Regions from separate parts of the Actinomadura sp. NPDC049382 genome, predicted to be linked through region 2. Evidence: riboswitches for the same ligand, from Rfam matches in the RefSeq annotation. Region 2 holds a riboswitch; the other holds the start of a gene.
What was found. Region 2 has a riboswitch for S-adenosylmethionine ahead of AB0K34_RS03395 (aminotransferase class V-fold PLP-dependent enzyme). Riboswitches for the same ligand answer to the same signal wherever they lie in the genome.
Positions count from the first base shown of each region.

Region 1: linked by a shared signal. The riboswitch ahead of thrC (threonine synthase) and the one ahead of AB0K34_RS03395 (aminotransferase class V-fold PLP-dependent enzyme) in region 2 are both predicted to bind S-adenosylmethionine.

Region 1 is NZ_JBFARO010000012.1:123,737-128,615, forward strand. Features, by position in the region: gene AB0K34_RS11245 (trehalose-6-phosphate synthase) at 1-832, opposite strand, end outside; gene AB0K34_RS11250 (cation diffusion facilitator family transporter) at 964-1,902, shown strand; SAM riboswitch class I at 2,017-2,157, shown strand; gene thrC (threonine synthase) at 2,173-3,417, shown strand; gene AB0K34_RS11260 (MoaD/ThiS family protein) at 3,432-3,707, shown strand; gene AB0K34_RS11265 (DUF5959 family protein) at 3,768-4,160, shown strand; gene AB0K34_RS11270 (hypothetical protein) at 4,188-4,538, shown strand; gene AB0K34_RS11275 (hypothetical protein) at 4,600-4,879, shown strand, end outside.
Region 2 is NZ_JBFARO010000003.1:182,763-187,641, reverse strand. Features, by position in the region: gene AB0K34_RS03405 (transglycosylase domain-containing protein) at 1-1,042, shown strand, start outside; gene AB0K34_RS03400 (hypothetical protein) at 1,087-1,458, opposite strand; SAM riboswitch class IV at 1,511-1,627, shown strand; gene AB0K34_RS03395 (aminotransferase class V-fold PLP-dependent enzyme) at 1,670-2,929, shown strand; gene AB0K34_RS03390 (SseB family protein) at 3,031-4,879, shown strand, end outside.

The sequences.
Region 1 (4,879 bases), on a different contig from region 2:
GCGCCGCCTCGTCCACACCGAGGCCATGGACGCCTACGTGCGTGGTGTGCCCCGCGCAGGTGACGGTCCAGGCCGACCGGTCGACGCGCGCACCCGGAAGCAGTTCGCAGCAGTCGAGGAACGCCGAGGCCCACCGCTCAGTGAGGAACCCCGCGTGGTCGGCACCGAGTATGCCCATCAGGACCTGCGCCCCGATGTCGTCCGGCAGCAGCCTGAAGTACTCCGGCGGCGCCCAAGGCGTGTGGGAGAAGTGGACGATCCTCAAGTCGGGCCGACGGTCCCGCAGCATCCGCGGAGCGAGCGACAGGTGGTAGTCCTGGATCGCCGCCTTCGCGCCATGGGAGGCGTCCCGCGCCAAGGCGTCCGCGAAAGCCGCGTTGTACGCCTCATAGGACTGCCAGTCACGCCGTGCGCGCGCGTCGAAATGAGGGCTGCGCGGAGTGTCGTACAGCAGGTGGTGGACGAACCACAGCGTCGAGTTGGCCACGCCGTTGTACGCACGATCGAAGGTCGCCTCGGGGATGTCGAGCATCCGTACGGCCGCGCCACCGGTGTCGTAACCCGCCAGGTCTATGCGGCCGTCCGGTGAACGGCGAGCAGCCGTCCGATCGCCCTCACCGAGGCTCGCGCACACCCACAGCACGTCCGCCGCTGAAGAAGGCGCCTCCGCCTGCTGCGCGGGACGTGGCGGCCCAGGGTCGCGCGGGGCGCCCGTGACGGCGGCCAAGCCCGACACCAGCCCGCCACCACCGCGCCGCATGGCCAGCTCCCCGTCCTCCGAGAGCGAGAACGACACAGGGCCTCGGTTGGACGCCACCAGCACTTGGCTCATACCGGCAGGGTCTCAGTTGGGACGCAGGCGCTCCACAGTGACCCGCGTGGTTTGCACCACGGGCGCCGCAAGCCCCCGCGGCGGCCGGATCCGGCGCGATTAGCGGGCGGCGCGCGGGGTAACCGATCCGGATGAGCAGGTCCGAGACGACGAAGACCGTGCTCGTCGCCGGAGCGGCCAACCTCGTCCTCGCGATCGTCAAGCTGGTCGCCGGCCTGCTGGCCGGATCCAGCGCGATGCTCGCCGAGAGCGCCCACTCCGTGGCGGACACCCTCAACCAGTCCTTCCTCCTCGCCTCGCTGCGGCGCAGCGAACGTCCCCCCGACCGGCGGCACCCCTTCGGCTACGGCAACGAGCGGTACGTCTGGTCGCTGCTCGCCGCGTTCGGGATCTTCATCGCCGGCGCCGGGTTCTCGATCTTCGAGGGCGTCCTGACCATGACCGGTCACGGCGGCCCCGGCACCGCGGTCTGGCTCGCCTACGCCGTCCTCGCCCTCGCCGCCGTGCTGGAGGGCACATCCTGGATACGCGCCTTCTACCAGGCCCGCAAGGAGACCCGCGAGAACGGCCGCGACCTCGTCGAGCACGTCCGCCGGTCGCCCGACCTGACGTTCAAGACCGCGCTGTTCGAGGACAGCGCCGCGATGGTCGGCCTCGCGCTCGCCGCCGGCGGGCTGGTGCTGCGCCAGCTGACCGGGTCGGACTTCTGGGACGGGCTCGCCTCCGTCCTCATCGGCGTGCTGCTCGCCGGGCTCGCGCTGCTGATCGGCCGGGAGAGCTCGGTCCTGCTCATCGGGCGGGCCGCCGACCCCGCCGACCAGCGCGTGATCCGCGCGGAGATCCTCCGCGCGCCCGGCGTGACCGGCGTGGACGAGCTGCTCACCATGCACTTCGGCCCCGAGCAGCTGCTCGTCGCCGCCAAGGTCAACTTCTCCGACGCGATCAGCGCCGACCAGGCCGAGGACGTCGCCGGCGAGATCGACCGGCGGCTCCGCGAGCGGATCCCGATCATCCGGCACGTGTTCCTCGACCCGACCCAGCGCCCCGCGCGCGAGGGGTCGGCGGCGTGATCAAGACCTCATCCGGGTACCGTCTCAACCGGTGGACCCGGCTGTCTGGCATCCGGTCAGTTCATGTAAAGTCACGCATACGAGTTCAAAGCACTCGTGACGACAACTGAATACCGCTCATCCAGAGGGGTGGAGGGACCGGCCCTGCGAAGCCCCGGCAACCACCCGGCTGTGGCGCGTCGCGATCCTGCGAGGCCGGCCGGGAGATGGTGCCAACTCCGGCCTGCGACCAAGGTGGCGCAGGGAAGATGGGGAGAAAGGCCTCGCTTCATGGCACTCACGCCTGCCACAGACCTCGGACCCGCGACCGCGCTCGTCTGCCGCGAATGCGGCACCACCCGCGATCTCGGCCCCTTCTACGCCTGTGAAGAGTGTTTCGGCCCCCTGGAGATCGCCTACGACTTCCAGGGCGTCACCCGGGAGTCCATCGCGTCCGGGCCCCGCAACATCTGGCGGTACCGCGGGCTGCTGCCCGTCCCGGCGAACGTCGCCGACACCCCCAACACCGAGCCCGGCCTGACCCGGCTCGTCCGCGCCGACAACCTCGCCGAGAGCCTCGGCCTGCAGAGCCTGTGGGTGAAGGACGACAGCGGCAACCCGACCCACTCGTTCAAGGACCGCGTCGTCGCCGTCGCGCTCGCCGCCGCCCGCGAACTCGGCTTCAAGGTGCTGGCCTGCCCGTCCACCGGCAACCTCGCCAACGCGGTCGCCGCCGCCGCGGCCCGCGCCGGGATCCGCAGCGCCGTGTTCGTCCCGTCCAACCTCGAAGCCCAGAAGATCATCACGACGGCCGTGTACGGCGGGACGTTCGTGACGGTCGACGGCAACTACGACGACGTCAACCGGCTCGCCTCGGAGATCGCCGGGGAGCAGGACGACTGGGCGTTCGTCAACGTCAACGTCCGGCCCTACTACGCCGAGGGCTCCAAGACGCTCGGCTACGAGATCGCCGAGCAGCTCGGCTGGCGGCTCCCGGACCAGATCGTCGTCCCGGTCGCGTCCGGCTCCCAGCTCACCAAGATCGACAAGGCGTTCCAGGAGCTGATCAAGCTCGGCCTGGTCGAGGACCGCCCGTACCGCGTGTTCGGCGCCCAGGCCGCCGGCTGCGACCCGGTCGCCGCCGCGTTCAAGGCCGGGCACGACGTCGTCCGCCCGGTGAAGCCGGACACGATCGCCAAGTCCCTCGCCATCGGCAACCCCGCCGACGGCCCCTACGTCCTGGACGTCGCCCGCCGCACGGGCGGCGCCGTCGAGGACGTCACCGACGCCGAGGTCGTCGAGGGCATCCGCCTCCTCGCCCGCACCGAGGGCATCTTCGGCGAGACCGCCGGCGGCGTCACCGTCGCCACCCTCCGCAAGCTGATCGACGCGGGCACCCTCGACCCCGCCGCCGAAACCGTGATCATCAACTCCGGGGACGGGCTGAAGACCCTGGACGCCGTCGCCCCGGTCGTCGCACCGTCCGCGAACATCGCCCCGTCCCTGGAGGCGTTCCGCGCCGCCGGCCTCGCCTGAGAAAAGGAGCACCCATGAGCGTTTCCGTGCGCATCCCGACGATCCTGCGGACCTACACCGGCGGCGAGTCCGAGGTGAAGGCGGAGGGCGCGACCCTGCGCGCCGTCGTCGCCGACCTGGAGGCGAGCTACGCCGGCATCTCCGCCCGCATCCTGGACGACGCCGGCAAGATCCGCCGCTTCGTCAACGTCTACGTCGGCGACGAGGACGTCCGCTTCGCCGACGGCCTCGACACCGCCACCTCCGACGGCGCGCAGATCTCGATCATCCCCGCCGTCGCCGGCGGCTGACGCCCCGCCCGCCGCCCGGTCCCGTCCGCACGGGGCCGGGCGCGGGTCTACGATGGCGCGGTGCCAGCGGAACTGATCAACCTCGCCGACGACCTCGGGAACAGCGTCGTGCTGCGGGTGACGGGCCAGGAGAGCCACGGCCTCACCGGAGAGATCGAGGTCGGCAGCTATTTCGTCAGCGGCGGCATCAAGACCTGGCTGGACGCCGAAGACCTCACCGCCTGGGAGAAGGTCCTCGACACCCTGGCACAGGGAGGCGACGCCGCGTGGCGTGAGGGCCAGCGCGCGACCGAGATCCACCTGGAAATCGATGACTACGACCGCGTCCACGTGGCCGTAGTCGACTCGCACTCTTTCCTGGTGACGGTGGAACTCACGATCGAAGTCGCCGACGACTGGCTGGCAGACCACCGCGAACGCCTGGCGACCGTCCGCGCACTGCTCCCCCAATGACGGACGCGCACCGATAGCCTCCACCGCGTGAGCGACGACATCCAGCAGGTTCAGCCACTCGACTCCGCGATAGCCGAAGAGTGGCTGCGCAAGACCGACGAGCCGGACCTGCGCGCCGTATCGGCCTCCAAACTTCGCGAGGGCCCGTGGTGGCACGTCAGCGTCTGGGTCATGGAATTCATCCGCACTGACCCCCTCGAATCCGAACTGCGCCACCGCATCGCCGACGCACTGAGCGCCGTCCCCGGCGTTACGGACGTCGAGGAGGAGGACCGCGAAGTCTGGACGGTGACCGGCGACTCGACGGGCAAGGCCCTGGTCGAAGCGGTAGCGCAGGTAGTGGACGATTTCTCCGACCGAACTCGCACCGCTCTCTAGCATCTCTGGCCTGAGGAAAGGCCCGTGCTGAGAACCGGCAGACGTGTGCCAAGATGCGCGCATGGAATTGCGTCCCGAGTTGCTGCCTCCGACCATCGCCGCCGAACGGCTGGCGGAGTTGGCCGGCGAGATCGAACGCATCGGAGACCTGCTGTCCCGCGGTGAACCCGCCGCAGGGGCGATCGAGGATTTCAACCGGGCCACCGGGCACAACTACGCCGCCCACGACTTCACGGATTACCTCGACTGGCGCACCCTCGACGAGTTCGCCCTCGAAGCGGCGCGCCCGGCATATCCGCGCGTCGCCGACATCACCCGCGCCGAACTCGCCGAGATCGTCC
Region 2 (4,879 bases):
GCTGGCCGCCGCGCTGGAGGACGGCCGCTCGCTCAGCTCCACCTACGACGGCAGCTCACCGCAGACGTTCGCGGGGTCGTCCATCCGCAACGACAGCAACCAGAGCTTCGGGTCGGTGAACCTCGTCACCGCCACCCAGAACTCGATCAACACCGCCTACGTCAACCTCGGCCAGGACATCGGCACCGAGAAGATCGCCGAGATGGCCGAGAAGATGGGCATCCCGGCGAGCCAGATGACCAAGGCGCAGCGCGGCGCCGCCACGTTCCCGCTCGGCATCGTGTCGCTGCACCCCGTCCAGCAGGCGGGCGTGTTCTCGACGTTCGCGTCCGAGGGCGTGTACCGGGCGCCGTTCGTGGTGAAGGCCGTCACCGACAACGACGACCACAAGCGCACGTTCACCGAGAAGGGCAAGCGGGCGCTCAGCGAGCAGAACGCGCGGGACGCGACGTACGCGATGGAGAAGGTCGTCGAGGGCGGCACCGGGACGGGCGCCCAGCTGCCCGACGGCCGCGACGTCGCGGGCAAGACCGGCACGACCGACAAGGGCAAGGCGATCTGGTTCAACGGGTTCATCCCGCAGATGGCGACGTCGGTCGCGATGTTCCGCAGCGACGGCAAGCCGCTGAACATCCCGGGCTACGGCGCGTACGGCGGGCAGCTGCCCGCGCAGATCTGGCGCACCTACATGACCGACGCCGTCGACATCAAGGACTACGAGCCCAAGTCGTTCGGGTCGCCGTCGATGCGGCCCGGCACCGGCAACGGCCTGCCGACCCGCCCGACCAGCCCGGACGGGCCGCAGCCGCCCCGCACCACCGGGCCGTCCCAACCGGAGCCGCCCACGGAGGAGCCGGACATCCCGACCCCGCCGACCGGGCTGCCGACCATCATCCAGCCCCCGGACGGCGGGGGCGGCGGTGACGGCGGAGGCGGCGACCCCGGCGGAGGCGGTGACGGCGGAGGTGGTGACGGCGGCGGTACCGGCGACGGCGGCGGTGGCCGCATCGGCGGCTGGACCCGCTCCGGCGTGACCGGCTGAGCCTGCCCGTGCCCGCCCGCTTCGCGCGGGCGGGCGGGCGGGGCTCAGTCGCAGGCTTTGCCGATCTTGGCGGGCGTCTCCTGCATCACGGTGTCGAGCTGGGAGACGTCGCCGGTGCCGACGGCGGGCGCGGCGGCGCGCAGCCTGCCCGCCTCCGCCTTCAGCGCCTTGCTCAGCGCCGCGTCGTCGGCCTGCTTCGCCAGCCCGTCCACGCGTCCGGCGAGCTGCTCGGTCGCCTGCCGCCACTGCGCCGGCTCGGCCGCCGGCACGCTCCGCACCTGGGTGATGTACTGCTGGAAGGCCTTCTTCGTGTCGGCGCACACCTGGTCGGTGTTGCCGCCCAGCATCCCGCACCCGCTCAGGGTGCCGAGCACCATCACGCCCCCGGCCAGCGCCCGCGCCACCCCGTACCGCATCGCATCCCCTCCCGCTTGATCCCAGAACGGACCCGCATATAATTCCGCATTAGGTCATGAGCGCCAGCGTCAAGCCCCGGCTTGCTGGCCGGCAACCCTTCGTCCGCGATGGGGTGCCCCGGGTGAGGACCTGGCCGGACGCACCACCGCGTCCCGGCAAGCGCGGATCCCGGCCTGTGTCCCGGGGTCCCTGACCCCGGAAGGTCCCGGCATGCCCACGCTGCTCGCCCGCTCCCCCATCACGCCCGCTGAGACGCGCACCGAGGGGGTCCGGGTTCACCGGATCCCGCGCGTGATCGGGGCGGACGTCCCGGTGCCGCTGCGCGACGGCCGCCGCGTCCCCTACGCCAACCTCGACTACGCCGCCAGCGCGCCCTGTCTGGAGGTGGTGCAGGACGCGGTCACCCGCGCGCTGCCGTACTACAGCAGCGTGCACCGCGGCGCGGGCTACGCCTCCCAGGTCACTACCGGCGCCTATGAGGAGGCCCGCGAGACCGTCCGCTCGTTCCTCGGCGCCTGGCGCCGCTCCGCCGTCGTGTTCACCCGCAACACCACCGACTCCATGAACCTGCTCGCGCACGCCGTCCCCGCCGGGACGAGCGTCGTGGTCTTCGAGTCCGAGCACCACGCCTCTCTGCTGCCGTGGAAGCGCGCCGTGCGGCTTCCCGCGCCCGCGACGCCGGCCGAGGCCATCACCGCCGCCGACCGGGCGCTGCGGTCATGCCCGGTCGGGCCGCGGCTGCTCGTCGTCACCGCCGCGTCCAACGTCACCGGCGAGCTGTGGCCGGTCGAGGAGCTGGCGCGGGTCGCGCACCGCAACGGCGCCCGCATCGCGGTGGACGCGGCGCAGCTCGTCCCGCACCGGCCGCTCGACATGACCGCGCTCGGCCTGGACTACGCCGCGTTCTCCGGCCACAAGCTGTACGCGCCGTTCGGCGCCGGCGTGCTCGCCGGGCGCGCCGACTGGCTGCGCGCCGCCGACCCCTACCTGAAGGGCGGCGGGGCGAGCGCGTCGGTCGGCGCGACGACGCGGTGGGCGGCGTCCGCCGAGCAGCGGCACGAGGCCGGGTCGCCGAACGTCCTCGGCGCGATCGCGCTGGCCGCCGCGTGCGAGGCGCTCTCCGCGTCCTTCCCCGACCTCGCCGCGCGGGAGGAGGCGCTCGTCGGACGGCTGCGGGCGGGGCTGGCCGCGATCCCGTCCGTCCGGGAGCTGAGCCTGTGGGGCGGCCGGGCGCCGCGCGTCGGGATCGTGTCGTTCATCGTGGACGGCTGGAACGCGCGCGACGTGGCGCTTACGCTGTCGGAGGAGCACGGCATCGGCGTCCGGGACGGGAAGTTCTGCGCCCACCCCTTCGTCCGGCACCTCGCCGGCGGGGACGCCGCCGCCGTGCGCGCCAGCATCGGCATCGGGACGAGCGAGGAGCACATCGACCGGCTGCTCGCCGCCCTCGCCGGGCTGGCGGCGCGCTGACCTGCGGGGACCCGCGGACGGCCGGGCGAATATGCTCTTTGGTCCTGTTCGCCCATGTAGCGTAGGCAGTCGCGCGGGGACGAGCACGGAGGAAACAGGGGGTGGCGACCGTGGCCGACGCGTGGCGACCCACGTCGGAGCTTGAACACCGGCTTCAGGAGACCGTCCGGGCCGGGGACCAGGAGGGCTACTTCCGCCTCCTCGCGGACAGCGAACTCGTCGTCCCCGTCCCGCCGGAACTGGTGGACGGCGTCCTCGCCAACGAGACGCAGCCGTCGTGGCCGACCCAGGAGGAGGACGGCCGCGTCCACGTGCTGGTCTACACGTCGGCGTCGGCGATGCGCGCCTGCCTCGGGCCGTCCTACCGGCACTTCATGACCGTCCGGTTCGGCGACATCGCTGAGACCTGGCCGGACGCCCGCTGGTGGCTCGCCATCGACGCGCCCGCGCACGGCGTCGGCGCCGTGCTGCCGATCGAGGCGCGGATGCCGGCCTGGTTCGTGCGCCAGGTCGCCGAGGGCGACGGGCGGCCGCCGCGGGTCGGCCGCGCGCCCGCCGCCTGGGAGGAGCTCCGCGACCAGCACCGCGAGCTGCCCCGGCAGTCGCCCCGCCCCGAGTTCCAGCCCGCGAACGACGTCGAGCGCGAGCTGCTGCGGGCCGCCGCGAACAACGACCACGACCTGTTCCTGCAGACGCTCGCGGCCACCGACGTGCTGCTGCCCGTCCCGCCCGACCTCGACTTCGCGCTGCGCCCCGGCCGGCCCGGCTTCCCCTGGCAGACCCGCGAGGTGGACGGCTCCACGGTCGTGCCCGTCTTCACCTCGCCCGAGCGGCTCACGGAGGCGTCGCCGCCGGGCACCGAGTACATCACGCTGCCGTTCACCGTCGTCCTGCGCTACTGGCCGAACCACGACTGGCTCCTCGCCATCAACTCCGGCTCCCCCGCGGGCGGCACCGTCCTCGCCCAGCAGCTCCCCGGCCTCGCCACCTGGGCCGACCAGCGCGCCGCGCAGCGCATGACCGACCGCTTCGAGCCGCAGAACGACATCGAGCAGCGCCTGTTCGACACCGCCCGGCGCCGCGACACCGAGGGCTTCTACAAGATCCTGCTGGGCGCGCAGGTGCTGCTGCCCGCCGACGCCGACACCCCGTGGGGCATCGTCCCCGGCGACCCCGAGTTCCCGTGGCGGCCGATCCCCGTCCACGGCCGGACGTCCATCCAGGTGTTCACGTCGCTGAAGTGGATGAACGACGCCATCGGCTCGTCCCGCTTCATCATGCCGAGCCTGCACGAGATGGTCGCCGCCTGGCCCGACACCGAGTGGACGCTCGTCCTCAACCCGGGCACGCCCATCGACGCGTCGATGCCGGGCGAGCAGCTCCGCACGCTGCGCCTCCCGGCGGCCCCGCCGTCGGCGTCCACGCCCCCGCCGCCGGAGACCCCGGCCGTCCCGGTGGCGCCCGCCGTCCCGCCGGACGCGTCCGCCGACCGCGGCCGCCACGCCGGCCCGCCGCACGAGGACGCACCCGCCCCCGAACCGGCTCGCGGCACCGACGCCGGCCACCACGCGGGCTCCCCGCACGAAGCCGTTCCCACCGCTCAGGCGGCCCCGCCCGCCGCCCCCGAGCAGGCAGGCGCACACGGCACCGACCTCCTGAGCCAGCCCGGCCCCACCGCCCCGCCACCACCGGAAACTCCCCTGGGCGGCCCGACCGGCACACCGCCGCCCCCTGCTGCCACGACGCCCGCCGAGGGAACCGGCGGCCACTCGCTCCCGCAGCCGGAAGCCCCCTTGGGCGACCCGGCCGACGCACCCGCCCTCCCCAGCGCGGACAGCGCCGGACCTGCGCGCCCGCAGCCGGAGGTCCCCCTGCCCGGCCCGGCGGCCGCACCGGATCCCTCCGTCACGACGCCCGAAGAGGTCGCGCCCCCGCCGCCGCACGACCTCC